2 regions of the Desulfoplanes sp. genome follow, and region 2 is predicted to be linked to the other one. Evidence: predicted binding sites of a transcription regulator. Region 2 holds the regulator's gene; the other holds the start of a gene.

Region 1 (8,858 bases), on a different contig from region 2:
GCCATCTTCAGGGCGAGCATCCCCCCGGAATTGGATTCCTTGATCCCCCCGGTCAGAGGAGATTTCGCGCCCACAGAAATCCGTCCGGAATTTGCCGCAATGGTTCCGGCAAGCAGCCCGGTGGCCACGACAAGTTTGTTATCCGGGCCGATGGGGTTGCAGGTCGGGGGGACCTCGTTGAGGAGCATCTTGGACGTCAGGGCCCGGCCACCAAGTCCGGCATACGCTCCGAGTTCCTGATACTCGTAAGTCCTTTCCCGTGTATTGATCCGTAATAGTTGTGCCATACCCAACTCCTTTGTCCTCATCCCATATTCGGCATGGGGCTTGCTTGTTTCGACGATCGGTCCGCTATGCCTCATCAGACATCATCGATTTTGATGTATTAATACGTTATATGTTATCCCCCTTTACCGCCTTGTAAAGAATTTTCCAGCGGTTCTTACGGGGTTTATTGACATATGTCTCAATGGACATCGTAATATATCTTTCTGAAATCTTCCCCGGCCCGGAAGATGTCGATTCCTTTGCCAAAAGATAACGAAACGGTCACTTTTCCCGGACATCTCCGGGACATGGTGTCCCCGTATCCCTTTATGCGCCGCATCCCGTTGGACACCCTCGGGGTCGCCCTGCATGGCCAGTCCAGACGCGTATTGATCAAATCCCGGTTTTCAGGCAGGTAAGAAAAAATTTTGTACGACAACATATCCTCCCAAATACATCCCGAGCACAGGGCACTCATGAAACGATCGCACATCCTTCTCGAATCTGGCACCAATGAGCTCGAAATCGTGGAATTTTTTCTCGACGAGGCCACCCCGGACGACCCCACTGTCTACCGCGGATACTATGGTGTCAATGTGGCCAAGGTGCTTGAAATCATCAGGGCCCCGGAAAAGGTCATCGAAATCCCCGATGCCGGCCACCCGGCCATCCGGGGAGCATTCAATCTTCGGTCCAAGGTCATCCCCCTCATCGATCTGCACACGTGGTTGCACAAGACCAAACCCGGAGATGAAAATCCAAAGGCCATCGTGACCGAATTCAACGAAGTGGTGAACGCATTCCTCATCTCCGGGGTCAATCGTATCCACCGGATCGGCTGGGACGAAGTCGAACCACCGAGCCAATACCTGGGAGGATTTTCCGACAATACGATCACGGGCGTGGTCCACATCGACAAAAAAATCATCTTTTTGCTCGACCTGGAAAAAATCATCGCCGAACTGAATCCGAGCATGTGTCTCCAGGACAAGCCCCTGCCGACCCTGCACCGCACAAATCGCTACCGGGCCTTGGTTGTCGACGACTCCGCAGTGGTCAGGAACATGCTCAAGGGATATCTCCAGCGGGCCAATTTTGATATTGAAACCGTCAACAACGGCAAGGAGGCCTGGGACCGGCTCGTCCAGATCAAGGAGCAGGCGGTGGCGGAAGATGTTCGGCCCATCGATCTCGTCCAGATCGTGGTCTCGGATATAGAGATGCCCATGATCGACGGACTCAACCTGACCAAACGTATCAAGTCCGATCCCGTGCTCAAGAACCTACCGGTCATCCTGTTTTCCTCTCTGGTCACCGAACGGCTCAAGCATAAGGGCGAGGCAGTGGGGGCCGACGATCAGGTCTCCAAGCCGGAAATACAGCAGCTGGCCACGCGCGCCGAACAGCTCATCGCCGACTATCTGCAACGCGCGTGATCAGCGATCCGTGCCCCCGAACCGCCTCTGCGCGATGCACATCGCCCCGTGCCTTGTGGACCATTGTCCGTACAGGGACGCATTGGTCAACAAGATCAGGGCCAAGACGGGTGTGGAAGTGTTCCTCACCCCATCTTCTCAAGCCCGATGCCATTTTCGCATAATCATCCCTCCGGGGCCGCGCCGACGCCCCTGGCTTGCTTTTACCAATCATCCCGGAATGTTTTGCTGAGCCCCCCACACCCGCCGTCCGTTTGACCGGCCCCTCTCTTTCAGATACACAGATTTATTCTACTGATTAAACGTCCACTCAATACACCGCAGCAAGCACCAAGAAAACCCCTCGGTATACATGCCAAAAATTTGAGTGGACACTCAAAAATGCCGGCATATTGTACCGCCGGCAAAGGAGTCACCACATGTCACTATTTCCAGAACTCAAGATCGGCGACCTGATCGCAAAACTCCCTGTCATCCAGGGGGGTATGGGCGTCGGGGTCTCCCTGTCCGGGCTCTCCTCGGCCGTTGCCAAGGAAGGGGGCATCGGCGTCATTGCCGCAGCAATGATCGGTATGTGCGAGAAGGATATCGGGTCCAATTACCGCCAGGCCAACATACGGGCCCTTTCCAGAGAAATCCGCAAGGCCCGTGAAAAGACATCCGGGATCATCGGGGTGAATATCATGGTCGCGTTGAACAATTTCAACGACATGGTCACCACTGCGGTCAAGGAAAAGGCGGATATCATCTTTTCCGGGGCCGGGCTTCCCCTGGATCTGCCCAAATATATCCCCGAAGGTGCCCGGACCAAGCTGGTCCCCATTGTTTCTTCAGGCCGTGCGGCCAAGATCATCTGCAAAAAATGGCTTTCCAGGTTCAAATACCTGCCCGACGGTTTCGTTGTCGAGGGCCCCAAGGCGGGTGGACACCTGGGATACAAACCCGAAGAAATCGACGACCCGGCCTACAGCCTGGAGAGGTCGGTCCCGGATGTCGTCAGGGCCGTGGCCCCCTTCAATACTCCGGAAAAACAGATCCCGGTCATTGCGGCCGGTGGCGTGTACGATGGCGGGGACATCCTCAAATTCCTCAACCTGGGAGCCTCGGGCGTGCAGATGGGAACGAGATTCGTGGCCACGGACGAGTGCGATGCCGACCATGCCTTCAAGCAGGCCATGGTCGATGCGGGTGAAGATGATCTCGAGATCATCAAGAGCCCGGTGGGTATGCCCGGGCGTGCCATTAGAAACGCCTTCCTGGAAGACGTGAAAAACGGCATGCGCAAGCCCTTCAAATGTCCCTTCCACTGCATCAAAACCTGCGATCACACCAAGAGCCCCTACTGCATCGCCATGGCCCTGGTGAATGCCAAAAAGGGTCTGCTCAAACACGGATTCGCCTTCGCCGGATCCAATGCCCCCCGGGTCAAGGGGATCATATCCGTGCATGAACTGTTCGAGAATCTGAAGCGTGAATTCCAGGAAGCCGTTGCGCGCGCCCCAGAACTGGTGGCCACGGCATCCTGACCGAGCCCCCCGCGCCTCTCCAGGTCATTCCGACGCAACCGCCGGGATCTCCAGGATCCATCAGAAATCTCGCAATATCCCGGATCACACCGGGGATGGCCTCCAACCACCAAGAACACCCCCTGTCCCAATGACCGGCTGCATCCTTCTACGCGGTCCACGGGGGTTTCAAGGAACAGCACAACGAAAAAGGCCGGCCCCTTTGAGGGACCGGCCTTTTTCGTAACAGCTGTAAACGGAGGGGCGGACCTACATCATGCCGCCCATGCCGCCCATACCGCCCATGCCGCCTGCAGGCATCGGAGGCATGTCGCTCTTCTCTTCGGGTTTCTCGGCAATGGCGGCCTCTGTGGTCAGGAGCAAGGAGGCCACGGAAGCGGCGTTCTGCAGAGCCGTTCTGGTAACCTTCTTGGGATCGATAACACCGACCTTGACCAGATCTTCGAATTCGCCATTGGCAGCGTTGAAGCCGAAGTCATCCTTGCCACGGCGGACACTCTCGACGATGACTGCGCCTTCATAACCGGCGTTGGTGCAGATCTGACGGATAGGGGCTTCCAGGGCGCGGCCGACAACTTCGACACCGGCGGTTTCATCATCGTCAGCTGCCTTGACGCTGTCGAGCACGGCCTGGCTACGGACCAGGGCCACACCACCACCGGGGACAATGCCCTCTTCAACGGCGGCGCGGGTTGCGTTCAGGGCGTCTTCCACACGGGCCTTCTTTTCCTTCATCTCGGTCTCCGTGGCTGCGCCGACATTGATCACGGCAACACCGCCGACGATCTTGGCCAGGCGTTCCTGGAGCTTTTCACGGTCGTAGTCCGAGGTGGTCTCTTCGATCTCGTTGCGGATCTGCTTGACGCGGGCCTTGATGTCTTCGGCCTGACCGGCACCGTCGACGACGGTGGAGGTCTCCTTGTCGATGACCACGCGCTTGGCGCTGCCGAGATCGTTGGGGGTGATATTTTCGAGCTTCAGGCCCAGGTCTTCGGAGACGACCTGACCGCCGGTAAGAATGGCGATATCCTGGAGCATAGCCTTTCTTCTTTCACCGAAGCCGGGGGCCTTGATGGCCACGACATTCAGGGTACCGCGCAGCTTGTTCACGACCAGGGTGGCCAGGGCCTCGCCCTCGATGTCTTCACCGATGATCACCAGGGGCTTGCTCATCTTGGCGACCTGTTCCAGAACGGGCAGGAGTTCCTTCATGCTGGAGATCTTCTTCTCGTTGATCAGGATCAGGGGCTCTTCCATTTCGCAAACCATCTTGTCCGGATTGGTCACGAAGTAGGGAGAGAGGTAGCCACGGTCAAACTGCATCCCCTCGACAACGTCCAGGGTGGTGTCGAAGCCCTTGGCCTCTTCCACGGTGATGACCCCTTCCTTGCCGACCTTGTCCATGGCCTCGGCAATGATGTTACCGATGGTCGCGTCGTTGTTCGCGGAAATGGTACCGACCTGGGCAATTTCCTTGGGGTCACGGGTGGGCTTGGCTACCTTGTCCAGTTCGGCCACGACATTTTCAACGGCCTTGTCGATACCGCGTTTGATGGACATGGGATTACGGCCGGCGGCAACCAGCTTGACCCCTTCCTTGAAGATGGACTGGGCGAGGATGGTGGCGGTAGTGGTACCATCACCAGCGACGTCGGAGGTCTTGGAAGCGACTTCCTTGACCAGCTGTGCGCCCATGTTCTCGAACTTGTCTTCCAGCTCGATTTCCTTGGCCACGGTCACGCCATCCTTGGTGATGATCGGTGCGCCAAAGGATTTCTCGATGACCACGTTGCGGCCCTTGGGTCCGAGGGTAACTTTTACGGCATCGGCCAGCTGATCCAGACCGTTTTTCAAAGCCTCTCTGGCTTTTTCGTCAAATTTGATAATCTTGGAAGCCATTGTATCTGTCTCCTTTGTTGAGATCGTAGTGATAAAACATGAAACATTCGCGATCAGCCCCTGATGTACCAGGGCATGGCGCCGACCTTTTTTCGAACTAGGCCTCGATGACCGCCAGGATATCGTCTTCACGCATGATCAAGAGCTCTTCGCTTTCGATCTTGACCTCGGTTCCGGCGTACTTGTTGAAGATGACCTGGTCACCTTCCTTGACACCCATGGGTACGGTATCGCCGGTGTCGGCGGTCTTGCCGGGACCTGCGGCCACGACCTCACCCTTGATGGGTTTTTCCTTGGCACTGTCAGGGATGATGATGCCACCCTTGGTTACTTCTTCTTCCTCTACCCGTTTTACCAGGATACGGTCATGAAGCGGTCTGAGTTTCATCTGTTCTACCTCCAAATAAGTTGATTGATAACTGGATGGATTAGCACTCGACTGAAAGAAGTGCTAACAGGACGGGATTCTAAGCATCGCAAAAGAAATTACAAGGGCGGAATATGATTTTTTTATACCCTTCAAAGCCTACTATAAATCATTTTTGGAAAATATACATTTTTTTCTAAATTTATCTAATTTTTTCTCTAAAAAGCTTCGATTTACTCTTTTTCTTATTTAGAAAATCCAGCGGATAAAATTTAATTTTTTTTGACAAAACCAATATATTTGGGCACGGAGAAACGTTTTCAGAAAAGGAACCATGGGAATACGAGACCCATGCCCCGTCATTGTCAGACAAAAAACACGATCCGGCACACCAAGGGAACACCGATCCCTGCGAAATCCTTCAGGAGTGACCCCATGCTCGATATAAAATTCATGCGGACCCATTTTGACCAGGTCAGCGAAGCCCTTGAAAAAAGACATTCGAGTCTCGACCTTGCCGAGTTTCTCAAAACCGATGCCAAGCGGCGCGGGATCCTCCAGGAAGTCGAGGAACTCAAAAGCCGCAGGAACAAGGCTTCGGCAGAGGTGGCCCAGAAAAAACGGAACAAGGAAGATGCCTCCCCCCTTCTGGAAGAACTTTCCGGTCTTTCGGGAAAAATCAAGAGACTGGACGGAGCACTCAAGGAGGTGGATAGCGCCACAAAAGATTTTCTGCTGACCATTCCAAATGTCCCCCACCAGGACGTTCCCGTGGGCAGGGACGAGGAAGAAAACCGTGAGGAAAAAATCTGGGGGGAAAAACCCGGATTTTTATTTATCCCCAAAGAACACTGGGAGATCGGCACCTCCCTGGGAGGACTCGATTTCCCCCGGGCGGCCAAATTGACCGGCAGCCGATTCGTCGTGCTCAAGGACTGGGCCGCACGCATGGAGCGGGCTCTGACCAGCTTCATGATCGACGTGCATACCGGTGAACACGGGTATACCGAGGTCATGCCCCCGGCGATCATCAACAAGGATTCCCTACTGGGGACCGGACAGCTTCCCAAATTTGCCGAAGACCTTTTCAAACTCGAAAATAGCGATTACTATCTCATTCCCACTGCAGAGGTGCCCCTGACCAATCTGTTCCGGGACGAAGTCCTCACAGAAGAGGAGCTCCCAACGGCCCTGACCGCCTTCACGCCGTGCTTCAGATCTGAAGCCGGGTCCTATGGCAAGGACACCAAGGGGATCATCCGGCAGCACCAATTCGACAAGGTCGAGATGGTCAGGATCGCCCATCCCGAACACTCCTACGGGGATCTCGAACTTTTGCTCGGCCATGCCGAAGCCATCCTGCAAAAACTCGGACTCCACTACCGGGTGGTCACCCTGTGCACCGGGGATCTCGGATTTTCCGCCGCCAAGACCTATGATATAGAGGTATGGCTCCCCGGCCAGAACAGGTACCGGGAGATCTCATCCTGTTCCAATTGCGAGGATTTCCAGGCCCGCAGGGCAAATATCCGTTACAAGGCCAAGGGGAACAAGAAGAACCGACTGGTCCATACATTGAACGGGTCGGGTCTGGCCGTCGGCCGGACCATGGTGGCCATACTCGAAAACTACCAACAGGAAGACGGCTCGGTCGTCGTCCCGAACATTCTGCGCCCCTACATGGGCGGGCTGGATGTCATCTACCCAGGATAATCCATTGGCAGACAACGGAACACCCCATACCCCCCCTCCGACAAAAAACGACGGAACCAAGCAAAACACGATGGAAGCAGCTCTCGGAAAAATCAAATACGTGAACGGGATCAGGCTCCAACGGGCCATCGTGGCCGGAGCCGACTGGGTCGTGGCCATGCAGAAACACCTCGACGCCATCAACGTCTTTCCTGTCCCCGACGGGGACACGGGGAGCAATATGGCCGCGACCATGAAACGGATCGCCGAACAGGCGAAAGAGAATATCGACAAATCCCTGCACCGGGTCAGCGACAGCCTCGCCGATTCCGCTCTCATGGGGGCCAAAGGCAACTCCGGAGCCATCCTGGCCCAATTTTTTCAAGGATTGGCCGAAGGACTCAAGGGCCAGCGCAAGGTTACCACCGAACGGTTCGGTCACGCAGTGCACGTTGCCGCCCAAAAGGCCCAGGAGGCCATCTCTTCCCCCAAGGAAGGAACCATCCTGACCGTGATCCGGGAATGGTCGGACAGGGTCCGCGAAAACTGCCAGAAGACCACGGATTTCGACGAACTCCTCCGGGATTCTTTGGACTGGGCCAAACAGGCCCTCGAGCGGACCCCGGACCAGCTCGCCTCGCTGAAAAAAGCCGGGGTGGTCGACGCGGGTGCCCAAGGGTTCGTGTACATGCTCGAAGGGATTGTCACATTCATGGAAAAGGGGGACCTGGTCGCCTCAAGAAAGGACGCCCAGGACCAGGCCGACAGGGATATCGCCCCGTTGATCGGGGAAGATTTTTTTGACGACCATGCCCATTCCGGTTTCAGATACTGCACGGAATGTCTCGTCGTTGGCCAAAATATCGATCTGCCCACGCTCAGGACGGCCCTCCAGGAACACGGCGACTCCCTGATCGTTGCGGGCTCGACCTCAAAGGCCAAGGTGCATATCCATACGAACAATCCGGCCATGGTTTTCAATATCGTCGCCAAGGAAGGGGAATTCAGGGAGCAGAAGATCGACGATATGGAACAGCAAAACCATGACGTCCACCGCTCGGACGGGGCCAAAATCGCCATCGTGGCGGATACCGGATGCGATATTCCTCCAAAGTTACGGGAGAAATACAACATCCATTCCATCCACCACAGCCTCGTCTTCGGGGACAACGAAATATTCCTCGACCAATTGGGCATTGGGCGGGACGAATTCTACACCAGACTGCGCGACTTTGGGACCCCGATCAGGACATCCCAACCCACGCCGATGCAGTTCAAACGGATGTATGCCTTCCTCCTCAAGTACTATGACGCGTGCGTGTCCATACACCTTCCTCCGGCCCACAGCGGGACCATCCACGGGGCGCGCAGGATCGCCGCCGGATTCGAGGACAGGGTTTCCGTCGTGGACAGCACATGTAATTCCATGGCCATGGGTCTTGTCGTACTTGAGGCGGCCAGGGCGGCAGCCCAGGGCAGGGACCAGGCCGAGGTCGTACGCATTGCCGAAGAAGCGGCCGGCAAGGCCAGGGCCTTCTTTTGCTTCGACACGCTCAAATACCATCTCCGGGGCGGCAGACTGAGCGATTCAGCGGGCAAGATCGCCTCCTTCATGCAGCTCCGCCCGATCATCACCTTCAAGGAAGATGGAGTGGTCAAACTTGGAGGGGT
Region 2 (8,858 bases):
ACGGTCCCGCAAAAGGCGGCGGGTTGTCGGATCGATCCGCCCGTGTCCGTGCCTATGGAGGCGAATGCCTGACACCCGGCAATGCTTGCGGCCGATCCTCCACTGGAACCACCCGGAACATGGTCCAGGTTCCAGGGATTGTGGCTCGGACCATAGGCGGAGTTTTCCGTGGACGATCCCATGGCGAATTCATCCAGGTTGTTCTTGCCCAGAATGATCGCTCCGTGTTCCTTGAGTTTGGCCACCAGGTGTGCGTCATAGCAGGGGGTGAAATTTTCAAGGATGTTTGAGCCGCAGGTCGTCGGCATCCCTTGGGTGGCCAGGATATCCTTGAGCAGGATGGGTACCCCCCACAATCGTTGGTCCTTCCGGACACCCTTGGTATCCATGTCCCGGGCCTGTGCGCGTGCTGCCCCGTCGTCCAGATGGAGGATGGCCTTAAGATGCGGCTCTGTTGTCCGGATCCGTTCCAGGCAGGAGGACGTGGCCTCTTCGGCCGAGACGTCACCTGCAGCCAGAAGGTCACGGATACGGGTCAGTGATTGGGTATACAATGGGTCCATGGGTACGTTCCTTGTAGCAAGAATATAGTTGTTCCTGATTTTTGGGCCGCCCCCCTTTTTGGAGGCGGGTACGCCCTCGTCGGTCTGGATCCCGGGAGACGGTCAGACAATCTTGGGAACGATGAAATAGCGACCGTCCTCATCCGGGGCATTTTCCAGAATGCTGTCCCTGGAGCAAGTCGTCACGACCTCGTCCTCCCGGAGGACCGTGGAGTGTTCCACAGGAGAATACAAGGGGGCGATACCGGTCGTATCCAAGCCATTGAGTTTGTCCATATAGGCCAGGATCGTGTCCATCTGGCCGGCAAACAGGGCTGCTTGGTCTTCGCCGATTTCGAGCCGTGCCAATGACGCGATCTTGTTGACGTCTTCTCGTGTGATACGCATACCGCAGTTCCTTGGAGTTGGTGTGGTTGTCGAGGAATCGGATTCAGTCGGATGGTCCGGACCTGATGACCTTGTGACGGTAGCCGGACTGTCCGGAGTCGGAAGGGGTGACCGGCTCGGTCCGGGTCGCATTGGTGCCATTTGTCTCCCCCGTGTCCGATTCAGCGGTGGCGTTGAGGGAGACGATCCTCTGCTGGCGTCGGTTTTCACGGACATCCATAATGTGGGATATCTGTTCCTGCAGGGCGATGCGCGGCCCTTCGCGGGTTGGTTGGAAAATGAAATAGTCCTGGGATGCCCGCCCCTGGCTGTCCCACTCCAAAGGGGCCATTGCCCAGTCAAGGGATTGGGGGCCGGACAGGGTTTCGTTCAGTCCTTGCCGTGCCACTCCTGACGTGCATCCCAGTCCTGCCGCGAATCGAATGAAGTCAAACCCCAGGGCGACCCAGAAATCCGCGCCCTTTTGGCCGCTTTGTTCCAAAACATTTTGCAGCGTTTGCACCCCGCTGCCCGGGTTGTCCGCCCACCATGCTCCGGGGTACACGGACAGACGAAAATAATTCTCTTCCAGGGGGCTGTCCGGATTTTTTCCCTGACCCCAGAGCTGGGGACCGAGAAACATGAGCCTGTTTTCGTCATAGAAATAAAATTGCGGAACAATGAGCCGCGCCCCTTTGAGGGAATCTGGGAGAAAGACCGCCTTGAAGTCGGGTTCCGGATTGAGCTCGTCCTCGTTGAGATCCTGGGCCCTGAGCAAGGTGGCCACGGTCTTGCCCCATTGGGATGGTTGCTTTGGGGGGTAGTCGGCCAATCCGGTAACTCGGCCACCCTGTGCGGTAGCCTCCTCCCAGAAATATTGGGCCATCCGCCTTCCATAGGGTTCATTGGGATAGAGGACGGCAAAACGCGAGACCTGGCAGGCAAAGGCGGATTGGACCATGGCCCTGACCTGATCGCGGGGGCTGCCGAAAAAGCGCCAAGCCCGCGTACCCTCGTCTTCGACCGTGGGCATGAAAACAAAAAAAGTCCGTCCGTCGACAAGGGAGAGATCGCGGATTTTTTGCCACGTGGATTTTTGCAGCGGCCCCCCGACAATGTCGCAGGTCGTGGCGAGGCCGGTGAGTTCCTTTTCCCAGCCCGGGGCGGAGGAGTTGATGATGGTCACGTCCAGATCCATCCCGCGGCCTCCGAGCAACCATTGTCCGGCCCCGACACCGCGGGCGATTTGCCAGCCTATGGTGCCGTATGGCCCCTGCAAGGGAATTATCAGGGCAATGTGCTTGCGGGGTTGTCCAAAGCGGGCAGTGAATTTTTCTAAATCATCGGCAAAGGGATACGGACCGTTCCATAGGCCCCGTGTTCCAAGTAAACGGAGACCGTGCCACACCTCGGGCCATAGCTCGGGATCGGCCTCCAATCGCTTGATATCATAGACGCCGGTAAGGATGTTTTTGGGGAATGCGTTGTTGGGATCCTCCCGGACCGTCCCGAGGGCCTTGGAGAGTTGCGCAAGGGGATGCTCTCTCAGTATGGCGTTGAGTTCGGCTTCCAGATCTCCTTGGATTTCGGATGATGCCGTTAAATGGTACAGGGTCCCGTAGGCATGCAACAGGCCGGGCAGGTTATTCTCGCGTTTGTACTGGGCGACGAGAGCTTTTGCCGCCTTTGCTCTCACGTCTTTCGGGATATTGTCGTTGTCCAGGACGGAGGTGAGAAACGGGGTTGCGGCCTTGTCGTCCTGTTCCAACCGCAGAAGGGCAGCCTTGGCCCGGATCCAGGGCCACGATTTGTCCACGCCGGTGGGAACGTCCGCCCAGGATGCCAGGGCCCTCCGTGCCTGGGACGTGTCCCGGTTTGCGAGGGCGCTCTCGGTGAGTCGTTGCCAGACCACGGGAGCACGGCGGTCCGAAAGGGTTGGGTCCTTGGACAGGAGACCGTAGATCCGCTGGCTTTCCCCGTAGTCCCTTGATTGCCATGCTCGGTCGGCCCGCTTAAACAGGCCGGGCTCGGTGGGTTGGGAGGGTACGGCGGGCCCTTGGGGGGTGGACCGGACGGTCGTTTTTTTGCCGCATGCCGTGCATACAAGCAGGGACAGGGTCAGCAGGAAGAGTAGGATTCGTATTTTCATGTACTGCGGGCAGGAGAAAGGGGTTGGCCAAAAAAAGGCCTGGACCGACGCGCGTGTTCGGTCCAGGCCTTGTGCTATAGGAAGGGGGATTTAGCCTGTCAAGGCTATTTCACTTCGGTATAGTCGGCGTCCACGACGTCTTCGTCATCGGACTTGGTCTGGTCACTGGCCTGTCCGGCACCGGGCTGTTCCCCACCAGGCTGTTCGCCTTCGGTCGACTTCTGGGCGTAGAGTTTTTCGGCCAGTTTATGTGAGGATTGGGCCAGCTCCTCGGTAGCCTGGGTGATGGCCTCCACGTCTTCGTTTTCCATGGTCTTTTTCAGGGCCTCGATCTTGGATTCGATCTCACCCTTGAGGGTGGCGTCCAGCTGGTCACCGAGATCGCGGATGGATTTTTCCGTGGTATAGATCAGGGTATCGGCATGGTTGCGGGCCTCAATGAGTTGCTGCCGTTTTTTGTCCTCGTCGGCATGGGCCTCGGCATCCTTGACCAGGTTCTGGATCTCGTCCTCGGAAAGCCCGCTGGAGGCGGTTATCCGGATGGACTGTTCCTTGCCCGTCCCAAGATCCTTGGCCGATACGTTGACGATACCGTTGGCATCGATGTCAAAGGTGACCTCAATCTGGGGAACGCCGCGGGGGGCCGCAGGCAGACCGGTCAATTCGAACCGTCCCAGGGTCATGTTGTCCGCGCACATGGGCCGTTCCCCCTGGAGCACGTGGATAGACACAGAAGGCTGGTTGTCAGCGGCCGTGGTAAAGGTCTGGCTCTTGCGGGTGGGGATGGTCGTGTTCCGTTCGATGAGTTTGGTGAACACCCCGCCGAGGGTCTCGATACCGAGAGAGAGCGGAGTGACATCGAGGAGGAGGACGTCTTTGACGTCACCCGCAAGGATACCACCCTGGATGGCCGCACCCATGGCAACCACCTCGTCAGGATTGACGCTCTTGTTGGGGTCCTTGGAGAAGATTTCGCCGACCTTGGACTGGACCAGGGGCATGCGGGTCTGTCCCCCGACAAGCAGAACCTCGTTGATGTCCGAGGCCTTGAGCTCGGCATCGGCAAGGGCCTTGCGACAGGGGGATTCGACTTTGGCAACCAGATTCTGGCACATGGACTCCAATTTGGCCCGGCTCAGCTTGAGATTCATGTGTTTGGGACCGTTCTGGTCGGCAGTGATAAAGGGCAGGTTCACGTCCGTTTCCATAGACGTGGAGAGCTCCTTCTTGGCCTTTTCTCCGGCCTCCTTGAGACGCTGCAGGGCCATCTTGTCCTGGCCGAGATCGATGCCGTTTTCCTTTTTGAATTCATCCACCAGGTAGGAGATGATGGTGTCATCGAAATCTTCACCACCAAGAAAGGTGTCCCCGTTCGTGGAGCGGACCTCGACGACGTTGTCCCCGACTTCCAGGGTGGAGATGTCAAAAGTACCCCCGCCCAGGTCGAAAACCGCGATCTTTTCATTGGACTTCTTGTCCGCACCATAGGCCAGTGAGGCCGCTGTCGGTTCGTTGATGATCCGCTTGACCTCGAGTCCGGCGATACGCCCGGCATCCTTGGTGGCCTGGCGCTGGCTATCGTTGAAGTAGGCCGGTACGGTGATGACCGCCTCGGTGACGGTTTCGCCCAGGTAGGTCTCGGCGTCCTTTTTCAGCTTCTGCAGAATGATGGCCGAGATTTCGGCGGGGCTGTATTTCTTGTCATCGACCTGGACATAGGCGTCGCCATTGGCGCCGGCAACGATCTTGTAAGGGCTCTTTTTGGCCCATGCCTGGATCTGGGCGTCGTCGAACTTTCTGCCCATGAGTCGTTTGACTGCAAAGATGGTCTTTTCAGGGTTGGTGACCGCCTGGCGTTTGGCGATTTCACCCACCAGCCGTTCCTTGTCGGTGAACGCGACAATGGATGGCGTGGTTCTCCCCCCTTCGGGGTTGGTGACGCATTTGGCGTCCTTGCCCTCCATGACGTAGACGCAACTATTGGTTGTTCCGAGATCTATTCCGATAATTTTTCCCATACTGTCCTCCTAAAAAAGTGTGGTATCAAAAAGTGTCAAGTGCTTGGTCCTTGTGCTGGGCCCTGTTTGCTGGTCGGCCCGCATTTTTTGGTCCGAACCGCGGGGCGGAACGAACCCGCAGTGAATCATAATGCCCTAAACAATCTTGTAAAGGGGCGGGAATGCAAAAAGGGCAAAACAGGCACTGGTCCTCTGGGTGTCCGCATGGTGGATAGCACTATTTAGTTACCATGACCTTGGCTGGACGCAAAAGTCTGTCGTGGAGTTTGTATCCGGTCTGCAGTAACTGTTGCACGCATCCTCCGTCCATTTTCGGGTCCTCTACCTGGGACATGGCCTCGTGTTCGGCCGGATTAAACGGAACGCCGACGTGCTCCTGGCCGATGATGGTCAGGCCATTTTTTTGCAGGGCTTCCTTGAAGATGTTCAGGGTCATTTCGACGCCCTGGACGAGATTTTCGCACCCCTTTTCATGCCGCCCGTGCTGTAGGGCGAGTTCGAGATTGTCCATGACCGGAAGGATTTCTTCGATGATATTGCCGGTGGCAAATTTGCGGAAATCTTCTTTTTCCCGCTGGAGCCGTTTTTTAAGATTTTCCGACTCCGCGAGAATCCGTAACGATTCCTGTTTCTGTTCTTCGAGTTCGGCGCAGATCCGTGCGTATTCCTCTTCCAGGGAGGGCTCGCCGGTTTCTGCATTCTCTTGGACCTGTTTGTCCTTCTCGGGGGGTGTTTCCTTGCCCGGAGGGGTTTTCTGCTTGTCTTTTTTCATTTGTTCGTCTCCTTGGATGTCCCAGCCTGACAGGGATGTAAGCGGACAGACGCAGTCCGCCGTAGCGTGGTGATCGCGACGATCGCATGGCAGGGTTCTGCCATGCGATCGTCATGGATTATGGTTGTGGAGTGATCCGTTGCCCTTGGAACGGGCTAGAACCGCAATTGGAGCATTTTGCTAAGTACTTGGGCGGTAAAGTCAACCATGGGGATGATTTTTGCGTAGTCCATACGTACGGGTCCTATGATGCTTATCATGCCTGCGGTTTGGTCGGAAATGGTGTATGGCGAGGAGACCAGACAGCAATATTCCAGATCATCCCATGAACGTTCCTGGCCAAGAATGATCCGTGATTCCTGCTCGTCAAATATGGTGTCTACAAGTTCCAGGAGCCTGGAGCGTTCCTCCAAGAGTTTGAATATATCCCGCATAGCTTGGAGATCGGTAAAATCGGGCTGTGAAAGGAGATTGCTCGCCCCCTCAACGAAGATTTCACGGTGCATTTCCGTGGAACAGGTCTGATCGGCCAGGTCCAGGGCCCGCTGGTACAAAACATCGAACACCTTCTGGGCGGCCTTCATCTGTGCCCGGATTTTGTTCTGGACGGCGTGTATGGATTGTCCCTGGAAATGGCTGTTCAGGAAATTTGCGTATTTGAACAGATCGTCCGGGGTTACCTCCGTATCCACATCGATGATCTTGTTCTGGACGATCCCCCCCTGGAGCACGAGAATGGACATGATCTTGCCCGGGGTCAGGAGCACAAAATCGATATGTTTCCAGTGGACAATTCCCTGGCTGGGGCCAAGGACAAGGCATGCCTGCTGAGAGATGGAAGACAGGACCTTTGAGGTTTGTCGGAAAATATCCGTGGGGTCTGAGCCGGCATGGTAGAGGTCATCGGAGATAACGTCCCTGTCCCGGCCGGAGAGGGGGTTGGGTTGCAGGACGCTGTCCAGAAAAAAACGCAGCCCTTTGATTGTCGGGATCCGGCCGGCCGATGTGTGCGGTTGGTCAAGAAGCTCTTGGTCCGCGAGGTCGGCCATGATGTTCCGGATGGAGGCGGGGCTGAGTTTGCTCCGCGATTTTTTGGCGACAACCCGGGAGCCCACTGGCCGGGCAGTGGCTATGTATTCTTCGACGATCGTCGTGAGGACATCGATTTCACGGGGACAAAGTTCCATGGTTCACCTGCTTGGCACTCTCTTTAAAGGAGTGCCAAAAAATACGCATCGGAACTGAGAATGTCAAGATGGTGCGCACGTCTGGAAGGGTGGCTGGATCGGCCCCCGCACATGGATGGGAGGGGGCCGATCGTCTGCGGGGCGGAGGGGCGTCCTACTCCTTGGGACAGGAATGGTCCCGGTTGAAAAGATAGGCTCGCAGGGCCTGGATCCACGGGCGTGGGGTCAAGCCGGTTTTTTCGGTGAATTTTGAGCAGTCCAGAACAGAGTATTCTGGACGGACCGCCTTTTGTGGGAAATCCGCCGAGGAGATCGGTTTGGCATGACAGGGAGAGTCGCCACAGGAAATGGCCTCGGCGGCCAGTTCACACCAGGAGGCGTGGCCCGTGTTGGTCAGGTGGTAGATACCCTTTGCCCCTGCCTGGACAAGCGCCAATGTGTAGCATGCCAGGTCCAGGGTGTATGTGGGGCAACCGACCTGGTCGTGGACGATGTCCAGAGAAGAACGGGTTGCTGCCAGGTCCAGGATTTTGTCCACGAAATTGGTCTTGTAGGGGCCAAAGAGCCATGCGGTGCGGATGATAAGGGCCTTGTCCCAGGCAAGACCCATTATCCCTTTTTCGCCTTCCCGTTTTGTTTTGCCATAGACGGACAAGGGATTGGTTGCATCGTCGGGCGTGTAGGGGAAACATTTTTTGCCGTCGAACACAAAATCCGTACTGTAATGGATGAACGGGAGATCCAATGCCTGAGCCGTTCGGGCCAGCAGTATCGGCAGTTTCTTGTTCATGCGCATGGCTTCTTTGGGCTCGTCTTCGGCCTTGTCCACCTGGGTATAACCGATGGTGTTGAATAGGTGGGTCGGCCGGTGCCGTCCAATATATTCCTCGAGCATGGCCTGATCGAAAACGTCCAGGTCCTCCCGGCCGGGGCAGAGACTCTCCCAGCCCTGCTCCACGAGAATCCGCGCGAGGGCCTGCCCGAGCAGGCCGGTTTTTCCCCCAAGGATCAATGCCTTTTGGGGGGGTGGTTGTCTCTTGTCTTGTTCCATGGCGATATCTCTGTCCTGGAGTGATTGTTTAGCAGGTCGTCGGATGGCACTATCGGCATGATGGGGGCGGTGGATAACATGCCGGATCGGGGCATCGTCATTCCGGACCCGGTCCGGTATCTCCGTGGTCGAGCTTACGGGCTTGATACATGGGAACCGCTCGTATTCCACACGTCCCCGGCCTGCATCGTGGATACGCCCTTTGAGCAAAAGGGATGGCGTAAGATTGGCCGTACCACGGCTACGCTTTGCATTGAACGAACTTGACCCGGAGTTCGAACAAAAGATCCCGGATCAACCGTTCTTCTTCGCAGGTCAGATTGCCCTTGGTCTTTTCCTGGATCATTCCGAGAATGTCGATGGTCTGTTTGGCCAGGGGAATGTTCACGGAGGCCTGTCCCGACTGGATGTCGGGGATTTCGCCCAAATGGACCAATACCGTGGAGCTCAGTGACATGACAAAGGTGGAAAAGTCGAGTTTGGGCATCTGACTCGATTCCGTTGTCTTGGCCGTTTGGCGGTATTCCTTGGCGGCCTGCTCCTCGGCCTGTCGGCGTTGTTCGGTTTCGGCCGGCGATGCATTGTCCCGGCAGGGATCGTTGGGTTCGGACATGCGGACTCCTTGGGGTGGATCGTTTATCCAAAGGGCGGGTACGGGACCTGCCCCTACAGGGGAAAAGACAGAGAACAGGAGACTATGACAGTTATTCCGGACGTGGCCGGGGATCTCCCGGGAATCGGCGTTATTTTGG

The links. Region 2 encodes HrcA, which represses chaperone genes, less so after heat shock. Its sites were predicted from a motif close to TGTTAGCACTCNNNNNNNNNGAGTGCTAACA; they were not measured.
Region 1: groES (co-chaperone GroES) is a predicted target of HrcA. The motif match lies at 5,555-5,585, and genes of this name have one in related genera.

Annotation. Positions count from the first base shown of each region.
Region 1 is NZ_JBUDSQ010000013.1:22,621-31,478, forward strand. It holds gene ACY692_RS04575 (aldehyde ferredoxin oxidoreductase family protein) at 1-287, opposite strand, end outside; gene ACY692_RS04580 (chemotaxis protein) at 744-1,703, shown strand; gene ACY692_RS04585 (NAD(P)H-dependent flavin oxidoreductase) at 2,123-3,229, shown strand; gene groL (chaperonin GroEL) at 3,479-5,128, opposite strand; gene groES (co-chaperone GroES) at 5,226-5,516, opposite strand; gene serS (serine--tRNA ligase) at 5,931-7,208, shown strand; gene ACY692_RS04605 (DegV family protein) at 7,279-8,858, shown strand, end outside.
Region 2 is NZ_JBUDSQ010000024.1:6,616-15,473, forward strand. It holds gene gatA (Asp-tRNA(Asn)/Glu-tRNA(Gln) amidotransferase subunit GatA) at 1-563, opposite strand, end outside; gene gatC (Asp-tRNA(Asn)/Glu-tRNA(Gln) amidotransferase subunit GatC) at 666-950, opposite strand; gene ACY692_RS07220 (penicillin-binding protein activator) at 994-3,078, opposite strand; gene dnaK (molecular chaperone DnaK) at 3,183-5,096, opposite strand; gene grpE (nucleotide exchange factor GrpE) at 5,314-5,868, opposite strand; gene hrcA (heat-inducible transcriptional repressor HrcA) at 6,024-7,055, opposite strand; gene rfbD (dTDP-4-dehydrorhamnose reductase) at 7,210-8,106, opposite strand; gene ACY692_RS07245 (DUF1844 domain-containing protein) at 8,348-8,719, opposite strand.